4 regions of the Rhizobium sp. GCM10022189 genome follow, and region 4 is predicted to be linked to each of the others. Evidence: predicted binding sites of a transcription regulator. Region 4 holds the regulator's gene; each other region holds the start of a gene.

Region 1 (4,209 bases), on a different contig from region 4:
TCAAGCTGCTGCGCCTGGGCATGAGCCCGCACCACGCCTGCAACCGAATTCCGGTCCGCGATGCCAAGGCCACCGAGCTTCAGGCAGGCAGCCTGTACGACCATCTCTTCAGGCTTCGAGGCACCTTCGAGGAACGAGAAATTCGTCTTCGCGCCGATCTCGAAAAATGTAGGATCGGGTTTCATGCAAAGACCCCGTGCATGAACCAGCGAGGATCGGGGGTCTCACCGTAGAGGCCCTGGCGGTAGATCCAGAAGCGGTGCCCGGCCTCATCCTCGATCCGGAAATAATCCCGTGCCGGGCCGTCAGCGCCGTCGATCCACCATTCCATGGCAATCCGTTCCGGCCCTTCGCTTCTTGCCACCTGATGCTGCAGACGCCGCCAGCGGAAAGTCTGCGGCGCCCCGTCAGGCACTTCGGCAAATGCGACCTCGACCGGCTCCGGCGTCGCAAAGAGCCGCAGCGGACGTTCCCCACGAAACGGCGGCGCATTGCCCTGTTCCGCCCTGCGCCGCGCCGAAAGGCTCTCCATTGCCGGCATCGTGACGACGGCGCGCTCCGGCACATGGCTCTCGCGAAGCTGGAAGCTCTGCAGGCAGTCCGCGCCGAGCCGGGCTGCGACACGGTCGACAAAACCCGAAAGCGAGATTTCCCCCTGCCGGTCGCCTTCGAAATCACCCTGCGCCTCATTGAACGGGTCGTGCCGCAGCACATTCAGGCGCAGGATCTCGAAACCATAGCCGGCATCGATGTCGTCATAGATCACCTGTAGGCGCTCGGAAAACAGGCCGGCGACAAGCTTCGGTTCGCGCAGCGGCCGCGAAGCGCCGACACGAATGCGGAAAACCCTGCCGTCGACACGAAAAAGCACCAGTTCGAACACCCGCCCGCCGGCACCGCGCGCCTCCAGCGACGGTTTCAGCGACACGGCAACCTGCCCGGCGACGGCAAGGATCTGTTCTTCCGTTCCGATCGGCTCGACCAGACGGCGTTCGCACGAGAGGCTGGCGACAGGAAACCGAGGCGAGATCGGCTCCTCCTCGCGCCCCAGCGCCTGGTCAAGGCGCAGAAGCAGCGTCGGCCCGAAGCGGCGGGTCAGAGGCGCCCGCGGCGCATGGATGACGTCGCCGACATATTTGAGGCCGAGCTTCCTCAATGCGTCGACAGTCTGATCCTCCAGCCGCAAGGCCGCGACGGGCAGCGGCGTCAGCACACGCTCCGCCTCCTCCTCTTCCACGACGCCGCCCCGCCCGAAGCGGGAAACGGCCCAGGAAAGGCCCGGCGATGAAGAAACCGCGGCCCTGGCATCGAGCCCCATATGAAAGAGCCGCGACAGGATATCTCCGAGAAGCGCCGCCTCGCCGCCAAAGAGATGGGCACAGCCGGTAATGTCGAGAAACAGCCCGTCCTTGCCGTCGAGCGCCACCATCGGCGTATAGCGGTCGCACCAGTCGGCAATCCCTTCCAGCAGCCGGCGATCGGCTGCAGGATCCTCCTCCACGACATCGAGCGCCGGATACATGGCCCGCGCCTCGGCCACGCCCTGATCTTTCCTCAAGCCCAGTCTCTCGGCGAATTCGTCCAGCGCCGTCAGCCGCATGGCATTGTTGAGCTTGCCGGAACAGACGATGGGTGCCGCTTCAGGACGCCCTTTCGAACGCCAGGACAGCCCCCATCGCCTGCGGGAGATACGGTCCGTTGCCAGATGCGGAAAGCTGAGTGCCAGAATGCGCTGACTGTTCGCCTGGAGGACGAGCGACGTCTGGTTCGCCGACAGGGAGAAATTCGCGTTCATGAGGATTCCACTCCAGAAGAAGGGAGAGCGGGGCCGGATTGCGGCTCTTCTCCAGCGTGAGACGGAAAATCGGATTGCCGATGCTGCCGGAAAGTCTGGATCCGTTCGGCAGCGGCCGCAGGGCAGACGGCGCCGGCTCGACATGCAGGCGGAAAGCGGCACTGCTTGCCTCCTCCTCCCCCGCCTGGCGGACCAGAAAGAGCGGGCGATGGACGGCGCGCGCCCGAAGGCTGAGCCTGCGGCTTTCCGTCAGGCCGAAATGCAGGGGATTGCCGCGCACTTCGAAGACGACGGCCGAGAAGGCCGCGCTTTCGATGGCAGCCTCCGCCAGCCAGAGCGCATCCTCCAGCTTGCGCGGCGCGGCATGGAAGAACCGCTCCGGATTCAGCCCGAAATCCTTAAGGCCCGGAGCGTAGGGGCGCCCCGCCTCCAGCGTGCCGACCGCATCGCCGATCCACAGCAGCGGCAATTGCCTGCCGGCATCCTCCTCCTGCCTCTGCAGCCGTGCCGCAACCGCCATGGCAAGTCCGCTTGCTGCTCCCGCATCGCGGGAGCCGGCCGCACGGAACTCGGTGATCGCATCAAGCAGCAGACCGCCTTCCAGCGCCTCGTCGAACGGCCCTATGCCAAAAGGCAGGCGCGGCAGAATGCGCTCCGGCCGCGCTTCGCGCCCTTCCGCTACGGCTTCACGTTCCGCCGCCGCAAGCGCCGGCGCGGGCTTTCCTTCCAAACGGGCAATGGTTTCGCGGAGCGCAAAAAGCCGCTCGCGCGCCAGGGCGGTCTGCGCCACGGCGTTCTCTCCATTCGTTTTGTTCCTGTTATGTTCTTATGGATTCCAGAGCTCTAATGAAGAGTCAACCGGCATTTTATAAGAATTTATTCCTGCCTTTGATTCCGCACTCGAAAATCGTCGCTAAAGGTTCTATATGGGCCGCAAAGGAAGGAATATTCATGGCCCATATAGACCGGAGCGATGATTGGCGGGACCGCCATGCGCCGACGATCAGCGCCTTCGAGTCGCTGGCAATGGAGGCCTACAGCCACCTGCCGGACGAGTTTCGCAAGCTGACGACCAATCTGACCATCGAAATCGAAGACTTCCCCGATGACGAGGTTTTCGAGGATATGGCGCTGGAAACGCCCTTCGACCTGCTCGGCCTTTTCGAGGGGCGCGGCATTTCCGAGCGTTTCACCGTGGAAACCGGCGAGATGCCGAACCGCATCCGCCTCTATCGCCGCCCGATCCTCGATTATTGGGCGGAAAACGACGAGACGCTGGGCGACATCATCACCCATGTGCTGATCCACGAGATCGGCCATCATTTCGGCCTCAGCGACGACGACATGGAACGCATCGAGGCGAGCGCCGAAGAGGCGGCGGACCGCTGAACCTACTGCTCGGACAGCTTCATGTCCGGGTCGTAATCCTTGCCCTCGACCTCCTTGACGACGGCCTGGCCGCACTGCATCTGGCCGGTCGCAGCGTTGAAAGCATAGGTGGGAGAGCCGGACAGCGACCAGCCCTTGTTCAGCGCCGCCGTTACCTTGTGGCAGAAGGAGGCGTCGTCAGGACCGGTCAGGAAGCGGTAGAGTTTCATCAGGCGGGCTTTCTTGCAGAAATCAGGTGCGCTTTATGGACCAGAGCTTCGGCCTGGACAAGATGCAGCCGTTCGATCATCCGCCCGTTCGCATTGATGACGTTACGCCCTTCGGCAGCCGGATCGGCGAAGGCGGCGATAATTGCCTCAGCCTCTGCGATCTCTTCCGCGCTCGGCCCGAAATGCCGGTTGGCGGCTTCGATCTGCGCCGGATGGATCAGCATCTTGCCCGCAAAGCCCATGGCACGGCCCTGCGCGCATTCGCTATCGAAAGCGTCGCCATCCCGGAAATCGTTGAAAACGCTGTCGAGCGCATCCAGCCCGTAAGCCTTGACCGCCAGAACGACCTGCATCAGCCAGGGCACGAGATAGGTCCGCCCCGGCTGCGGCAGCACGCCCGTTTCCTTGCGCAGATCGTTAAGGCCGACGACAAGGCAATCAAGCCGCGAGCCCGGCGTGCGCCCGGATTCGGCAATGGCTGCGGCATTCAGCACGCCGCGCGGCGTCTCGATCATCGCCCAGATGCGCAGTTCCTCCGGTGCATAGGCCTCGGCAAGCAGATCGCCGATGACCATCACGTCCTGCGGTTCATCCACTTTCGGCAGAAGAACGGCATCGGGCGACAGCGCCTTCACCAGCTCCAGGTCAGCCGGCCCGAAGCCGGATGACAGAGAATTGATACGGATGATCCTTTCCTTGCCCTCGAGCGCCGGCCCGGCGAAAAAATCCTTCAGATTGTCGCGCGCTTCCGCCTTCTTCTCGGGTGCGACGGAATCCTCCAGATCGAAAATAACCGCATCGCAATCAAGGGAATGG
Region 2 (4,209 bases), on a different contig from region 4:
TGGAGAAGGGATCGGCCTTGTCGAAACGCGACTGGCCGTAACCGCCGCCGCGGCCATAGCCGCCGTAGCTCTGCTCCATCTCGGCCACTTCGACATGGGTTTCCGGCAGTTCGTCGAGGAAGCGCGAGGGGATGGTCGACTGCCAGAGGCCGTGGATGCGTCGGTTGGAGACGAACCAGATGTGGCAATGGCGCTTGGCGCGGGTGATGCCGACATAGGCGAGGCGGCGTTCTTCCTCGAGGCCGGCGCGGCCCGACTCATCGAGCGAGCGCTGGTGCGGGAAGAGGCCTTCCTCCCAGCCGGGCAGGAAGACGGTATCGAATTCCAGGCCCTTGGCCGAATGCAGGGTCATGATGGAAACGGCGTCGAGATCCTCGTTCTGCTCGGCATCCATGACGAGCGAGACGTGCTCCAGGAAGCCGCGCATGGATTCGAAGCTTTCCATCGAGCGGATCAGTTCCTTGAGGTTTTCAAGGCGACCCGGCGCTTCGGCGCTCTTGTCGTTCTTCCACATGTCGGTATAGCCGGACTCTTCGAGGATCTGCTCGGCAAGCTCGGTATGTGGTGTGTTTTCAAGCAGTTCCTGCCATCGGCGGAAAGATTGAATCACGTCGAAGAGGGCCTTGCGGGCCTTCGGCTTCAGCTCGTCCGTCTCGATCATGTCGGCGGCGGCGGCCAGCATCGGGATATCGCGGGCGCGGGCGTAGTCGTGCAGCGCGCGTACCGTCGTGTCGCCGAGGCCGCGCTTCGGCGTGTTGATGATGCGCTCGAAGGCGAGGTCGTCGGCCGGTTGGGCGACCAGGCGGAAATAGGCCATGGCATCGCGGATTTCGAGGCGCTCGTAGAAGCGCGGGCCGCCGATGACGCGGTAGTTGAGGCCAAGCGTGACGAAGCGGTCTTCGAATTCGCGCATCTGGAAGGAGGCGCGCACGAGGATCGCCATGTCGTTCAGCAGATGCTTCCTGCCGTCGGCATCGCCGCGCTGCAGGCGCTCGATTTCCTCGCCGATGGCACGCGCTTCCTCCTCGGAATCCCAGGAGGCGTGGACCTGCACCTTGACGTCGTCAGGGTCGGAGCGATCGGTGAACAGCGTCTTGCCGAGGCGGCCTTCGTTATGGGTGATGAGATGGGCGGCAGCACCCAGGATATGGGCCGTCGAGCGGTAGTTGCGCTCGAGCTTGATGACCTTGGCGCCGGGGAAATCCTTCTCGAAGCGCAGGATATTGTCCACTTCCGCGCCGCGCCAGCCGTAGATCGACTGGTCGTCATCGCCGACGCAGCAGACATTCTGCGGCTCGCCCTTGCTCCGCTGGGCGAGAAGCCGCAGCCACATATATTGGGCGGTGTTGGTGTCCTGATACTCGTCGACGAGGATATAGCGGAACTTCTGGTGATATTCCTTGAGCAGGTCCGGCTGCTTGCGGAAGATCGCGATCGGATGCATCAGGAGATCGCCGAAATCGCAGGCGTTCAGCGTCGAGAGGCGGTTCTGATAGGCGAAATAGAGATCGCGGCCGCGGCCATTGGCGAAGGCGCGGGCGTCACCTTCCGGAATATCGGCGGGGCCGAGGCCCTTGTTCTTCCAGGTATCGATCATGCCGGCGAACTGCTTGGCCGGCCAGCGCTTGTCGTCGAGGCCCTCGGCCTGGATGAGCTGCTTGATGAGGCGGATGACATCGTCCGTATCGAGGATGGTGAAATCCGAGCGCAGGCCGACAAGTTCGGCATGGCGGCGCAAGAGCTTGACGCCGATCGAGTGAAAGGTGCCGAGCCAGGGCATGCCTTCGACGGCGCCGCCGACGAGAAGGGCGATGCGCTCCTTCATCTCGCGGGCGGCCTTGTTGGTGAAGGTCACGGCGAGGATCTGCGAGGGGAAGGCGCGGCCGGTCGACAGGATATGGGCGATGCGGGTGGTCAGCACGCGCGTCTTGCCGGTGCCGGCGCCGGCAAGCACGAGAACCGGGCCTTCCAGCGTCTCGACCGCTTCGCGCTGTTCCGGGTTGAGGCCCGAGAGATAATCGGGGCGGCCGCCATCGCGGGCCGCCATGGCGCGGGCGGCAATGCCGCCGCCGGCGGCGGGCGCCCTTGCGGGTGCGGCGGGCTGCTGCGGCTTGCGCGGCGCTTCGCCCGGTTCCTCGTCGAAGAAGGGCATATCGTCGAAACTATTGTTCATGGCGCGTAATGTAGTGATTCGGGAAGGAAAGACCAGAAAAGATGTTCTGCTTTCATTCCCTGGGGCTCAGCTATCCTCAAGCGGTTTATTTGCCGGTCGATAGATCCGCCCGGCGGCTGCGGCCCATCGGGCAACGACCGCGCGCCGAAGGACTGTAATCAAGCGGCCTTCGGCGTGGAGAAGGCAAGGCAGACCGAGACCAGCGCAAAGAGCGGCGGCAGGGCGAAACACCAGGTGCCCACCGTGGCAAAGAGCAGGGCGGCAAGGCCGCAGCCAAGCGCGAAGGCGCAGACGGCGACCACCATGCGCGACAGGCGGGCTCTTGCCGGCCTTGCCTGGTCGCCCGACCTGGCATGGGCAAGGTCGCCGAGATCGATCATGATCTGCGTCATTGTGCCTGTCATCAGCGTGCTCGGAGGTGACGAACCGAGATGGATGCGGTGGGCGGCGTTCTGGATCGCCATGGCTATGACGAGCAGCATGCCGGTCGCCACCAGCGGGAAGCCGTCCGCATTGGTGAAAGGCGCAAACAGGATGGCTGAGGCGCCGCCGGCAATCAGGAACAGCAGCTTTATCACCAGCAGGAGGCGCAGGCCCCTTTCGTCGCCGGGCGGGACTTTGTGCGTCAGGTAACGCAGCACAAGGATTGTCAGGCAGAAGACCGGCAGGGCCAGAAGCTTGGTGATGACGCCTGACGTGCCATGGGTGAGGGCGGCGCCAAGCGTCACGAAATTGCCGGTGACGTGAGCGGGGAAAAGGCCGTCGAGAGCCAGGAAGCCCGATGTATCGACATAACCGCCGGTGAGGGTCAAAAGCACGGGCAGGGCTGGGCGCATCGTCTTCCCTTTCGCTGGGCGGCACGGCCCACTCTGCCGCGGCCGCGCGGGTTTCTGCAAGGCGGCGGCCGGGAAATTCCGTCGTTGCGGCGGGAAAGCTCCCGCCGCCGTGCCAGTGCGTGCGATCGCTACGCCTTGATGAAGGCGAGAACGTCGGCGTTGAACTTGTCGGCCTCGGTCTGGGCGAGGCCGTGCGGGGCGCCCGGATAGACCGTCAGCGTGCCGTTCTTCAAAAGCTTGATGCCCTTTTCGGCGGCGGCCTTGATCGGCACGATCTGGTCGGCGTCGCCGTGGATGAGCAGGGCCGGAACGTCGATCTTCTTCAGGTCGTCGCTGTAGTCGACCTCGGAGAACTCGCGGATGCAATCGTAATGGCCCTTGATGCCGCCGGCCATGCCCATCAGCCAGAAGGTTTCGCGCAGGCCCTCGTTGACCTTGGCGCCATCGCGGTTGAAGCCGTAGAAGGGCATGGTGAGGTCGCGGTAGAATTGCGAGCGGTCGCTGGCCGTGCCCTTGCGGATGCCGTCGAAGACTTCGATCGGCAGGCCTTCGGGATTTTCAGCCGTCTTCAGCATCAGCGGCGGAACGGCGCCGACGAGCACGACCTTGGCGACGCGGCCGGTGCCGTGGCGGCCGATATAGTGGGCGACTTCGCCGCCGCCGGTGGAATGGCCGACCATGACGAGGTTCTTGAGGTCGAGCCTTTCGATGAGTTCGGCGAGATCGTCGGCATATTGGTCCATATTGTTGCCGTTCCACGGCTGCGAGGAGCGGCCGTGGCCGCGGCGGTCATGGGCGATGACGCGGTAGCCGAGCCCGGCGAAATACAGCATCTGCACTTCCCAGGCGTCGCCCGAAAGCGGCCAGCCGTGGGAGAAGAGGATCGGCTGGCCGTTGCCCCAATCCTGGTAGTAGATCGTCGTTCCGTCCTTGGTGGTGATCGTCGGCATTGTCTCTGTCCTGTTCCGGGGTTGGGAGGTTCTGGGCCGATGGCCCAATCGTCTGCGCCGTGGTGCGTGGCGCGATCAGGAAACATGTTTGGAACGGGCCGCGGAAGTGATGCCTTGGTACAGGTTGCCCTATGCCTTTTTCCGCAGAGCGAGTTGCGCGACGAGCAGGGTGCCGGCCTGGCCGCAGACCTGTCCGGTGCCTTGCGCAGATCGGGCGCAAGGCTGCTGCAGGCTTCTTGCGGAACCGGTG
Region 3 (4,209 bases), on a different contig from region 4:
CTAGAATATTGGCATCCTGAAGTCTTTGCGGAGGGAACCCCGAGGCTTCATTCAATGTTTCTATCGACACATGCTGGAGGAGCATCGATGGCGACTGAGCGATGGAATAGTCCGATCAAGGTGGGTTTCGACGAGGCGGGAGCGCGCACGGTTAACGGACCGTTCGATGCCCTGGCATGCCTCAGCGACCTGTGGCCTGCCGCACGCGGATTGAAATATCTGAAGGCACGCAGCGCCTGCCGCGCAGCACTCGACGGCCGAAAGAGCGTCGAGGAAGCCCGCGCAGAGTTCATGGCGGCGGCCGAGGAAGCAAAGCTTAAAGTGCATTAATCTTTTGGCGGCGATATCGGGCCACGAACGTCCGATCCGTTCCGAAACGGAGCAATGCTTAATTTTCACTTAACCCTGCACGCAGCCCGCGCAGGGCTTTGTCCCGAAAAGCATTGCGCCGGTCGTCCGTTCATCAATAGAACGACGCCAGCCATCATGATGATGGTTAGAGGCTCGTCACCCTCTGCGGGAGACTGCGGACGAGCCTCGTTCGAAAGAATTTTCAGACATGCGCTCAGCAATCCGAAGTATTCTCATCCTCGACCTGAATATATCCCACACCGATGATTGTGCCGTCCGCAGTGCGGATGAAGGACGGCAGGTAATGCGGTTCGGCCGGCTTGCAGACGGAGGCGCCGGAATATTCGTTCAGGGCGATTTCGTCCTTCGGCAGCGCCGAGTAGTTCATGCCGGCTTCGAGCGAGGCATAGGCGGAACCGGCAAAGGCGCCGCAGCCGAGAAGAAGGCCGGCGGCCCACAGGCGGATAAGCGTTTGCATTATTGTCTCCAGCATTGAAATCAGCTTTTCAACACGCAAGACGCAGAGTTGGTTCCCTGGAAATTCCTCGGTTTCCGGGACTTATCTCACCAGAATGCGGCAATGCACGTAGCCGCTTCCGACGATCGCCTCGGCAATTGCCAGCGCCCGCTCGCTGTCGCTCCATCGCGGCACGAACCCTTCGAGGACGACGTAGGGACCGATTGTGGAAACGGTGATCTCGGCGGCATCGAGATCGGCTGCCGCATGCAGGGCGCTTTCGACGGACGCGCGCATGGCGGCCGCATTGTGACCCTTCATCCAGGCTTCCTCCTGCATCGGCGAACCGTGGAACCGCAGCACCATGACCGTTCCTGACATTGGCTAATAGGGATTTAACGCAGGAAGACGACGTTTTGTTGCGATGCGCGGGCGGCAGGATGCAAAGTCGCCGCAATGATGATACTCCGATATTGCAACCTTGCCGGAGGCGCCCGCTGCCGCAGATGGATTGCGGCCGGAGGAGACGACGATGAAAACGCTGGTGCCTGCCCTTCTTGCCGCGGCCCTTCTGGCTGCGCCGCTGCTGCTCGCCGGCTGCTCGGCCGCGGACGCGCCGGCGCTCGAGCCCATTCCCGGCAGCATCACCTATGGCGGACAGCCGCGCACGAAGCTGACGAAATCGCCGATCGGCAGCGCCGTCTACAACGACTTTTACAACCAGCAGGGCGAGCACGTCTACGAAACCTATATCCTGCAGCCCGACCGCAGCCTGAAGCTGGTGCGCCGCCAGATCGTGCCGGACTTTCCGCAATAGTGCATGACGGCCTGCGCCTGCTTGACAGCGACGCCAATCGAGAACATCCAAGGAACATCTGATCTTGTTCGCGGTGCTGATTCTTCCGCGGAGCCCAACCGGACGGCTGGATGTATCTCGAAAGACTCAATCCCCAGCAGCGCATGGCCGTGGAATACGGCACGCTCACGGACGGCAGCCATGTGGCGGGACCGCTGCTGGTCATCGCCGGCGCCGGTTCCGGCAAGACGAATACGCTTGCCCATCGCGTTGCCCATCTCATCCTCAAGGGTGCGGATCCGCGCCGCATCCTGCTGATGACCTTTTCCCGGCGGGCCGCCGCCGAAATGGGGCGGCGGGTCGAACGCATCTGCGGCGAGGTTCTCGGCAAGAATTCCGGCATCATGGCGGATGCGCTTGCCTGGAGCGGGACGTTCCACGGCATCGGTGCGCGGCTGTTGCGCGACTATTCCGAACAGATCGGCATAGACCCGGCCTTTTCCATCCACGACCGGGAAGACAGTGCCGACCTGATGAACCTCGTGCGCCACGATCTCGGTTTCTCGAAGACCGAGAGCCGGTTTCCGACGAAAGGCACCTGCCTTGCGATCTATTCGCGCGCGGTGAATTCCGAGACCGAATTGCCGCTGGTGCTGCGCGACGCCTTTCCCTGGTGCGCCACCTGGGAAAAGCAGCTGCGCGAGCTTTTTGCCTGTTACGTCGAGTCAAAACAGAGCCAGAACGTGCTCGATTACGACGACCTCCTGCTCTACTGGGCGCAGATGGTGGCCGAGCCCATGATTGCGGAGGATATCGGCAGCCGCTTCGACCATGTGCTGGTCGACGAATATCAGGACACCAACAAGCTGCAGTCCTCGATCCTGCTGGCCCTGAAACCGACCGGCCAGGGGCTGACCGTCGTCGGCGACGATGCGCAGTCGATCTATTCCTTCCGCGCGGCGACGGTGCGCAACATCCTCGACTTCCCCGCCTCGTTCAGCCCGGCCGCAAATATCGTCACGCTCGACCGCAACTACCGATCGACACAGCCGATCCTTGCCGCCGCCAACGCGGTCATCGACCTTGCCTCCGAGCGCTTCACCAAGAACCTCTGGACGGAACGGGAATCGCCGGAGCGGCCGCGGCTGGTGACGGTGCGCGACGAGAACGACCAGGCGCGTTACGTGGCCGACAAGGTTCTCGACAATCGCGAAGAGGGCGTGAAGCTGAAAAGCCAGGCCGTGCTCTTCCGCGCCTCGCACCATAGCGGCCCGCTGGAAGTGGAGCTGACGCGCCGCAACATTCCCTTCGTGAAGTTCGGCGGGCTGAAATTCCTCGACAGCGCGCATGTGAAGGACATGCTGGCGGCGCTGCGTTTTGCCCAGAACCCGCGCGACCGGGTGGCAGGCTTCCGGCTGATGCAGATCCTGCCTGGTATCGGGCCTTCCACGGCGCAGAAGGTGCTGGACCATATGGCCGAGGATGCGAGCCCGATGACGGCGCTTGCCGCCATGCCCGCCCCGCCGCGTTCGGGCGAGGACTGGACCTCCTTCGTCTCGACCATGCAGGAGCTGAAGACCGGCAAGGCCGGCTGGCCGGCGGAGATCGAACTGGTGCGGCAATGGTACGAGCCGCATCTGGAACGGCTGCATGAGGATGCGAGCACAAGGCTCGCCGATCTCATCCAGCTCGAACAGATCGCCAGCGGTTATGCCTCGCGCGAGCGCTTCCTGACGGAGCTGACTCTCGATCCGCCCGATGCGACCTCGGATCAGGCCGGCGTGCCGCTGCTCGACGAGGACTATCTCATCCTTTCGACCATCCATTCGGCCAAGGGGCAGGAATGGACCAAGGTCTTCATGCTGAACGTCATCGACGGCTGCATCCCCTCCGATCTCGCAGTCGGCACGACGGCTGAAATCGAGGAGGAGCGGCGGCTGCTCTATGTGGCGATGACGCGCGCCAAGGACAGTCTCGACCTTGTCGTGCCGCAGCGCTTCTTCACCTATGGGCAGAATTCGCAGGGCGACCGGCATGTCTACGCATCGCGCAGCCGTTTCATTCCCGCCACCCTGCTGCAATTCTTCGAAGTCTGCGGCTGGCCGCAGGCGAAGGCCGAGACGGCGGCGGCCCAGCAGGCCCGGCAGGTGCGCATCGATGTCGGCGCGCGCATGCGCGGCATGTGGCGTTGACGCCGACCAAGCGGCCGGTCAGAGCGCAAGCGGCGGTTTGGCCGGTTCGAAGAAGCGGCCGATCATTTCATCGTTGACGAGCGCGATCGTCGGCGGCGACCATTTCGGATTGCGGTCCTTGTCGATGACCGCTGCGCGGACCCCCTCGTAGAAATCCGCACCAAGCAGGATATGCATGCAGGCGCCGAGTTCGCGGGCCAGGCATTCGGCAAGCGTGCGGCTCTGGCGCCCGGCCCTCAAGAGCCGCAGGGCGAGCTTGAGGCTGGTTGGCGAACGCGTCAGCATCACGCGGCGGGTCTCGGCGGCGAACTCGCCCTCCTCCCGGGCAAGGGCGGATACGATGTCCTCGACACTGTTGAAGTGGAAAGCACGGTCGATCATCGCGGCATTGGCCTGCAGCCTGCCCTCGCCCG
Region 4 (4,209 bases):
ACTTCGACGGTGGGATTGCCACGGCTATCGAGAATCTCGCGGGCGATGATATCGGTAATTGCAGTCATGGTTTTTTCCTGCTCGGTGGGTGGATAAATCGTTTGAAACCGTCTTAATCGAAGGTGCGCAAATTACAATGGCACTTTGCGACACCTTCGTCCTGCATGTCTGACCGTCGCTATAACACGATCATGTCAGGCTTTTGACTGTCAGCCCTTGGCGACCGCGTCCAAAGCGAGCAGCTTTTCCAGAAGCCGCGGCATATCCTTGAGATAGACCATGTTCGGGCCGTCGCAGGGCGCGTTGTCGGGATCCTGATGGGTCTCGATAAAGACGCCGGCAACGCCGACGGCAACGGCTGCGCGCGCCAGCGTCTCGACGAACTGCCGCTCGCCGCCCGAGGTTTCCCCCTGCCCGCCGGGCTGCTGGACCGAATGTGTGGCATCGAAGATGACAGGCGCGCCGGTTGCCGCCATGATCGGCAGCGAGCGCATGTCGGAAACCAGCGTGTTGTAGCCGAAGGAGGCGCCGCGCTCGCACAGAAGAACGTTCGGATTGCCGCTCTGGTTCAGCTTGCCGAGCACGTTCTTCATGTCCCAGGGGGCCAGGAACTGGCCTTTCTTGACGTTGATGACGCGGCCGGTCCTTGCCGCGGCCACCAGAAGATCCGTCTGGCGGGACAGGAAAGCCGGTATCTGAAGGACATCGACGACCTTGGCCACCTCGGCGCATTGTTCTTCCGTATGGATGTCCGTCAGAACCGGAATGCCGAGCTCTTTTTTCAGGTCGGCGAAGACCTCCAGCCCCTTCTCAAGGCCCACACCGCGCTTGCTCGACAGCGAGGAACGGTTCGCCTTGTCGAAGGACGTCTTGTAGACGAGCCCGATGCCGAGCTTGGCGCAGAGTTCCTTCAAGGTGCCGGCAACCATGAACGCGTGGTCGCGGCTTTCCAGTTCGCAAGCGCCGGCAATCAGCGACAGGCGTCCGGTATTGGAAAAAGTAACCTTGCCGGCGCCCTCGCCGACCGTCACCACGGAGTTCGTATTGGTGCTCATGATCTTTCCTCGAAGGCGAAGAGCGTGCCCTGCCCGGGCGCCGGCTTCACCAGAATTCGGTTGGCCTTGCGTGTGTATGTGACCCCGTTAGCAGCCAAATGCGCTTCTGTCACGGCCAGATCGCCGACGGCAAAGAGGATTGCCCGTCCACGCAGGCCGCGATCGGTATCGGGCGTCACCAGATCGTAATAGGCCTCCAGTCCTTCAGGTGTCATCAGGCTGATCTTCGCATTGGCGGTGGCAATCTGCAGCCCGAAGCCCGTGTCGTCAGCTGACACGACCCTTGCAACCGATCGGACGAAAACACCGAAGGCCTTCGGCTCCGGCGCAGCCAGGGCAATTTCGGCAATACCCGTGACACCATTGGCATGCGTCTCCAGTACGGCGCGATCGGCGGGCAACGGGTTCACGCGCTCGACGGCAAAGAGGAGGAAATCCGGCGCCCGGAGATCGGCGGCGAAGGCGAGCCGGAAGCCGGCAACACTTTCTGCGCCATCTGGCATTTTCACCGGACGCTCGAACTGCAGCAGGGAACCGGCGCTGATGCCGGCCTCGACGAATCGGGCATGTTCTCGCCTTGCATCGCCGGTGGCGAAGGCAATCGCGGAAAGGCCCTCGTCGCCGCAACGGAAGCGGAATGCCTGGTCACGGGCGGCAAAGACGTTGCCGCGACGCGCCGCCTGCTCGCTCTCTGCAACGCTCGCGACGCCCAAAGGCTCGAGATAGGTTTTGTCGGCAAAGAACACGCAGGCATTTTCCGTGCCGAAGGGATGGCGGGCATCGGGCGCGACCGTGAAACCCAGCTTGTCCAGCCTTTCGCGGGCAAGGTCGATATCCGTCACCGGCAAGACGAGATGATCGATCGGAAGCCTGTCTTTGCGCATCGGGTTCCCTCCAGCAATGACAAGGAGATGTGCTTCAGCAGGCCTTGCGAGGCAAGGGTGCGAAGGCGCAAGGGCCGCGAAAAATAAAATTCTCGACAGAATGAACAGAAGTTTTACGAAAATTTAGCCACTTGCGGAACACATATGGAACATATAGTGTCCGTTCTGGATTTGTTTCAAGACTGGGGTTACACGCCATGCTCACGCGCAAACAACAGGAACTCCTTCTTTTCATTCACGAAAGGATGAAGGAGTCAGGCGTTCCGCCGTCTTTCGACGAGATGAAGGACGCCCTGGATCTGGCCTCGAAATCCGGTATTCACCGGCTGATCACGGCACTCGAGGAACGCGGCTTCATTCGCCGGCTTCCGAACCGGGCGCGGGCGCTCGAAGTCATCAAACTGCCGGAAGCCTACAGCCCGAGCCTGCAACCCCGGCGCGGCTTTTCGCCGAGCGTCATCGAGGGCAGTCTCGGCAAGCCGCAGCCTGTGGCGCCTCCCGCCTCGGCCAAGCCGGCACCTGCCGCCGATAACGGCAATTCGGTCTCCGTTCCCGTCATGGGGCGCATCGCCGCCGGCGTGCCGATCTCGGCGATCCAGAACAATACGCATGACATCACGGTTCCGACCGATATGCTTGGCTCCGGCGAACATTATGCGCTGGAAGTTCGCGGCGATTCGATGATCGAAGCCGGCATTTTCGATGGCGACACGGTCATCATCCGCAATGGCAGCACGGCCAATCCCGGCGATATCGTCGTTGCACTCGTCGACGACGAGGAAGCGACGCTCAAGCGCTTCCGCCGCAAGGGCGCATCGATTGCGCTCGAGGCTGCAAACCCCGCCTACGAGACCCGCATTTTCCCGCCGGATCGCGTCAAGGTTCAGGGCAAGCTCGTCGGCCTCATTCGCCGCTATCACTGACCGGTGACAGGCCGGCGTCCGCGAATGCATTGCTTCGCCAGTCATAGGCGCGGTGACGCATCCAGGGGCGCTGCAACGTGTCGAATGTGGTGGTGGCCTCAACTCCGTTGGCAGTGAACCGAAGTTCGACGGAACCTGTCCTGCGCAACGTTTCGCCGGTCAAGAGCAGCGCGCCGGAGCGGCAGCGGTCGACGCGCAGCCGGACGGGGGTCACGACAATATCGGCCGTATCGCAGGCCGGCCCGAGATAGGCGGCATTGTCGATGACGGTCAGCCTCTTTCCGTTGGCGAGCGCGACGCTGCACCAGGCGCCCTTCAGGCAGGAGAAACGCGAGGGAGGGCCGGTGTCGGCCGCCTGTCTCATCGCCTCTCTGGCTTCATCCTGCTGATCCGGCGAAAGCTGCAACCGTTTGCCGTCAGGCGCGGCGGGCGCCTTGGCGGCTTGGAGCATTACCGGCTTGCGGTGCTCTTCGAGGGCAAGCGCCCGCTGCCATTGTTCGAAGATGAAGGCGGGCGGCTTCTCACGGTTTGAAGCCATCGCCTCTCCATCGACTATGGCAACAAGCCCGCCATCCTCTGAGATGGCGATATCGGGCGCCGCACCGGACGGGAGAACGGCCACAGCAAGCGTGGAGACCGCGACAATTGCCGTTCCCATGTGCCGCAGCCCCGTTCTGAGCAGCGTCAGCAGCAGAAAGCCGGAGACGGCTGTCGGGAAATACCAGCCGGGCAAGCGGCCGATATCTATATTGCCGCCCCACCCCGCGATCGCCTTGGCGATCGTGATCACCAGATCGAGCCCGAAGCCTGCCACCTGCCACAGCCAGCCGTCCAGGCCGAAGGGCATCAGCAGCATTGCCAGCATGCCCGCCGGCATGACGATGAAGGAAATGACCGGCATGGCCGCAAGATTTGCCGGCAGGCCATAGGCCGTCAGGCGGTGGAAATGCTCGATCGAAAACAGTGCCGTCGAGAAGCCGCCGATCAGCGACGTCAGGAAAACGCCGCCGAAGAAACTGCCAACCATGGAGATCGGCTTCATGATCGGCAGCCTGGCAAGAGCGTTCTCACGCATCGGCCGCCGCTTCCAGAGATCGTAGCCGGCGACAAGTGCGAGCGTGGCGGCAAAGGACATCTGGAAGCTTGGCCCCAGCACTTCCGATGGCGAGACAGCGAGGATCACGAGAGCGGACAGCGCCACGTTTCTAAGGCTGATCGATGGCCGGTCGAAGAAGACGGCGACCAGCATGATCGCCATCATGATGAAGGCGCGTTCGGCGGAGACGGCAAAACCCGAGATCAGATAGTAGGCGGTTACCGCAGCGAGCGCGCCGGCGGCCGCGATCT

The links. The regulator LexA, encoded in region 4, represses DNA repair genes until DNA is damaged. The targets are predictions, from matches to a motif close to TGTTCNNNNTGTGTTCNG.
Region 1: ACFPWW_RS06890 (ImuA family protein) is a predicted target of LexA. The motif match lies at 2,606-2,623, and genes of this name have one in related genera.
Region 2: ACFPWW_RS10990 (ATP-dependent helicase) is a predicted target of LexA. The motif match lies at 2,216-2,233, and genes of this name have one in related genera.
Region 3: ACFPWW_RS23800 (ATP-dependent helicase) is a predicted target of LexA. The motif match lies at 1,665-1,682, and genes of this name have one in related genera.

What each region holds. Positions count from the first base shown of each region.
Region 1 covers NZ_JBHSOR010000006.1:38,590-42,798, forward strand. The annotation lists gene ACFPWW_RS06880 (error-prone DNA polymerase) at 1-185, opposite strand, end outside; gene ACFPWW_RS06885 (Y-family DNA polymerase) at 182-1,729, opposite strand; gene ACFPWW_RS06890 (ImuA family protein) at 1,641-2,585, opposite strand; gene ACFPWW_RS06895 (metallopeptidase family protein) at 2,747-3,184, shown strand; gene ACFPWW_RS06900 (DUF1737 domain-containing protein) at 3,187-3,393, opposite strand; gene ACFPWW_RS06905 (HpcH/HpaI aldolase/citrate lyase family protein) at 3,393-4,209, opposite strand, start outside.
Region 2 covers NZ_JBHSOR010000017.1:12,640-16,848, forward strand. The annotation lists gene ACFPWW_RS10990 (ATP-dependent helicase) at 1-2,173, opposite strand, end outside; gene ACFPWW_RS10995 (YoaK family protein) at 2,332-3,009, opposite strand; gene ACFPWW_RS11000 (alpha/beta fold hydrolase) at 3,138-3,959, opposite strand.
Region 3 covers NZ_JBHSOR010000049.1:548,851-553,059, forward strand. The annotation lists gene ACFPWW_RS23780 (DUF982 domain-containing protein) at 88-330, shown strand; gene ACFPWW_RS23785 (hypothetical protein) at 566-829, opposite strand; gene ACFPWW_RS23790 (BON domain-containing protein) at 911-1,174, opposite strand; gene ACFPWW_RS23795 (hypothetical protein) at 1,341-1,625, shown strand; gene ACFPWW_RS23800 (ATP-dependent helicase) at 1,736-3,796, shown strand; gene ACFPWW_RS23805 (enoyl-CoA hydratase/isomerase family protein) at 3,815-4,209, opposite strand, start outside.
Region 4 covers NZ_JBHSOR010000002.1:326,435-330,643, forward strand. The annotation lists gene eno (phosphopyruvate hydratase) at 1-68, opposite strand, end outside; gene kdsA (3-deoxy-8-phosphooctulonate synthase) at 210-1,055, opposite strand; gene ACFPWW_RS01785 (VOC family protein) at 1,052-1,939, opposite strand; gene lexA (transcriptional repressor LexA) at 2,137-2,862, shown strand; gene ACFPWW_RS01795 (ComEC/Rec2 family competence protein) at 2,843-4,209, opposite strand, start outside.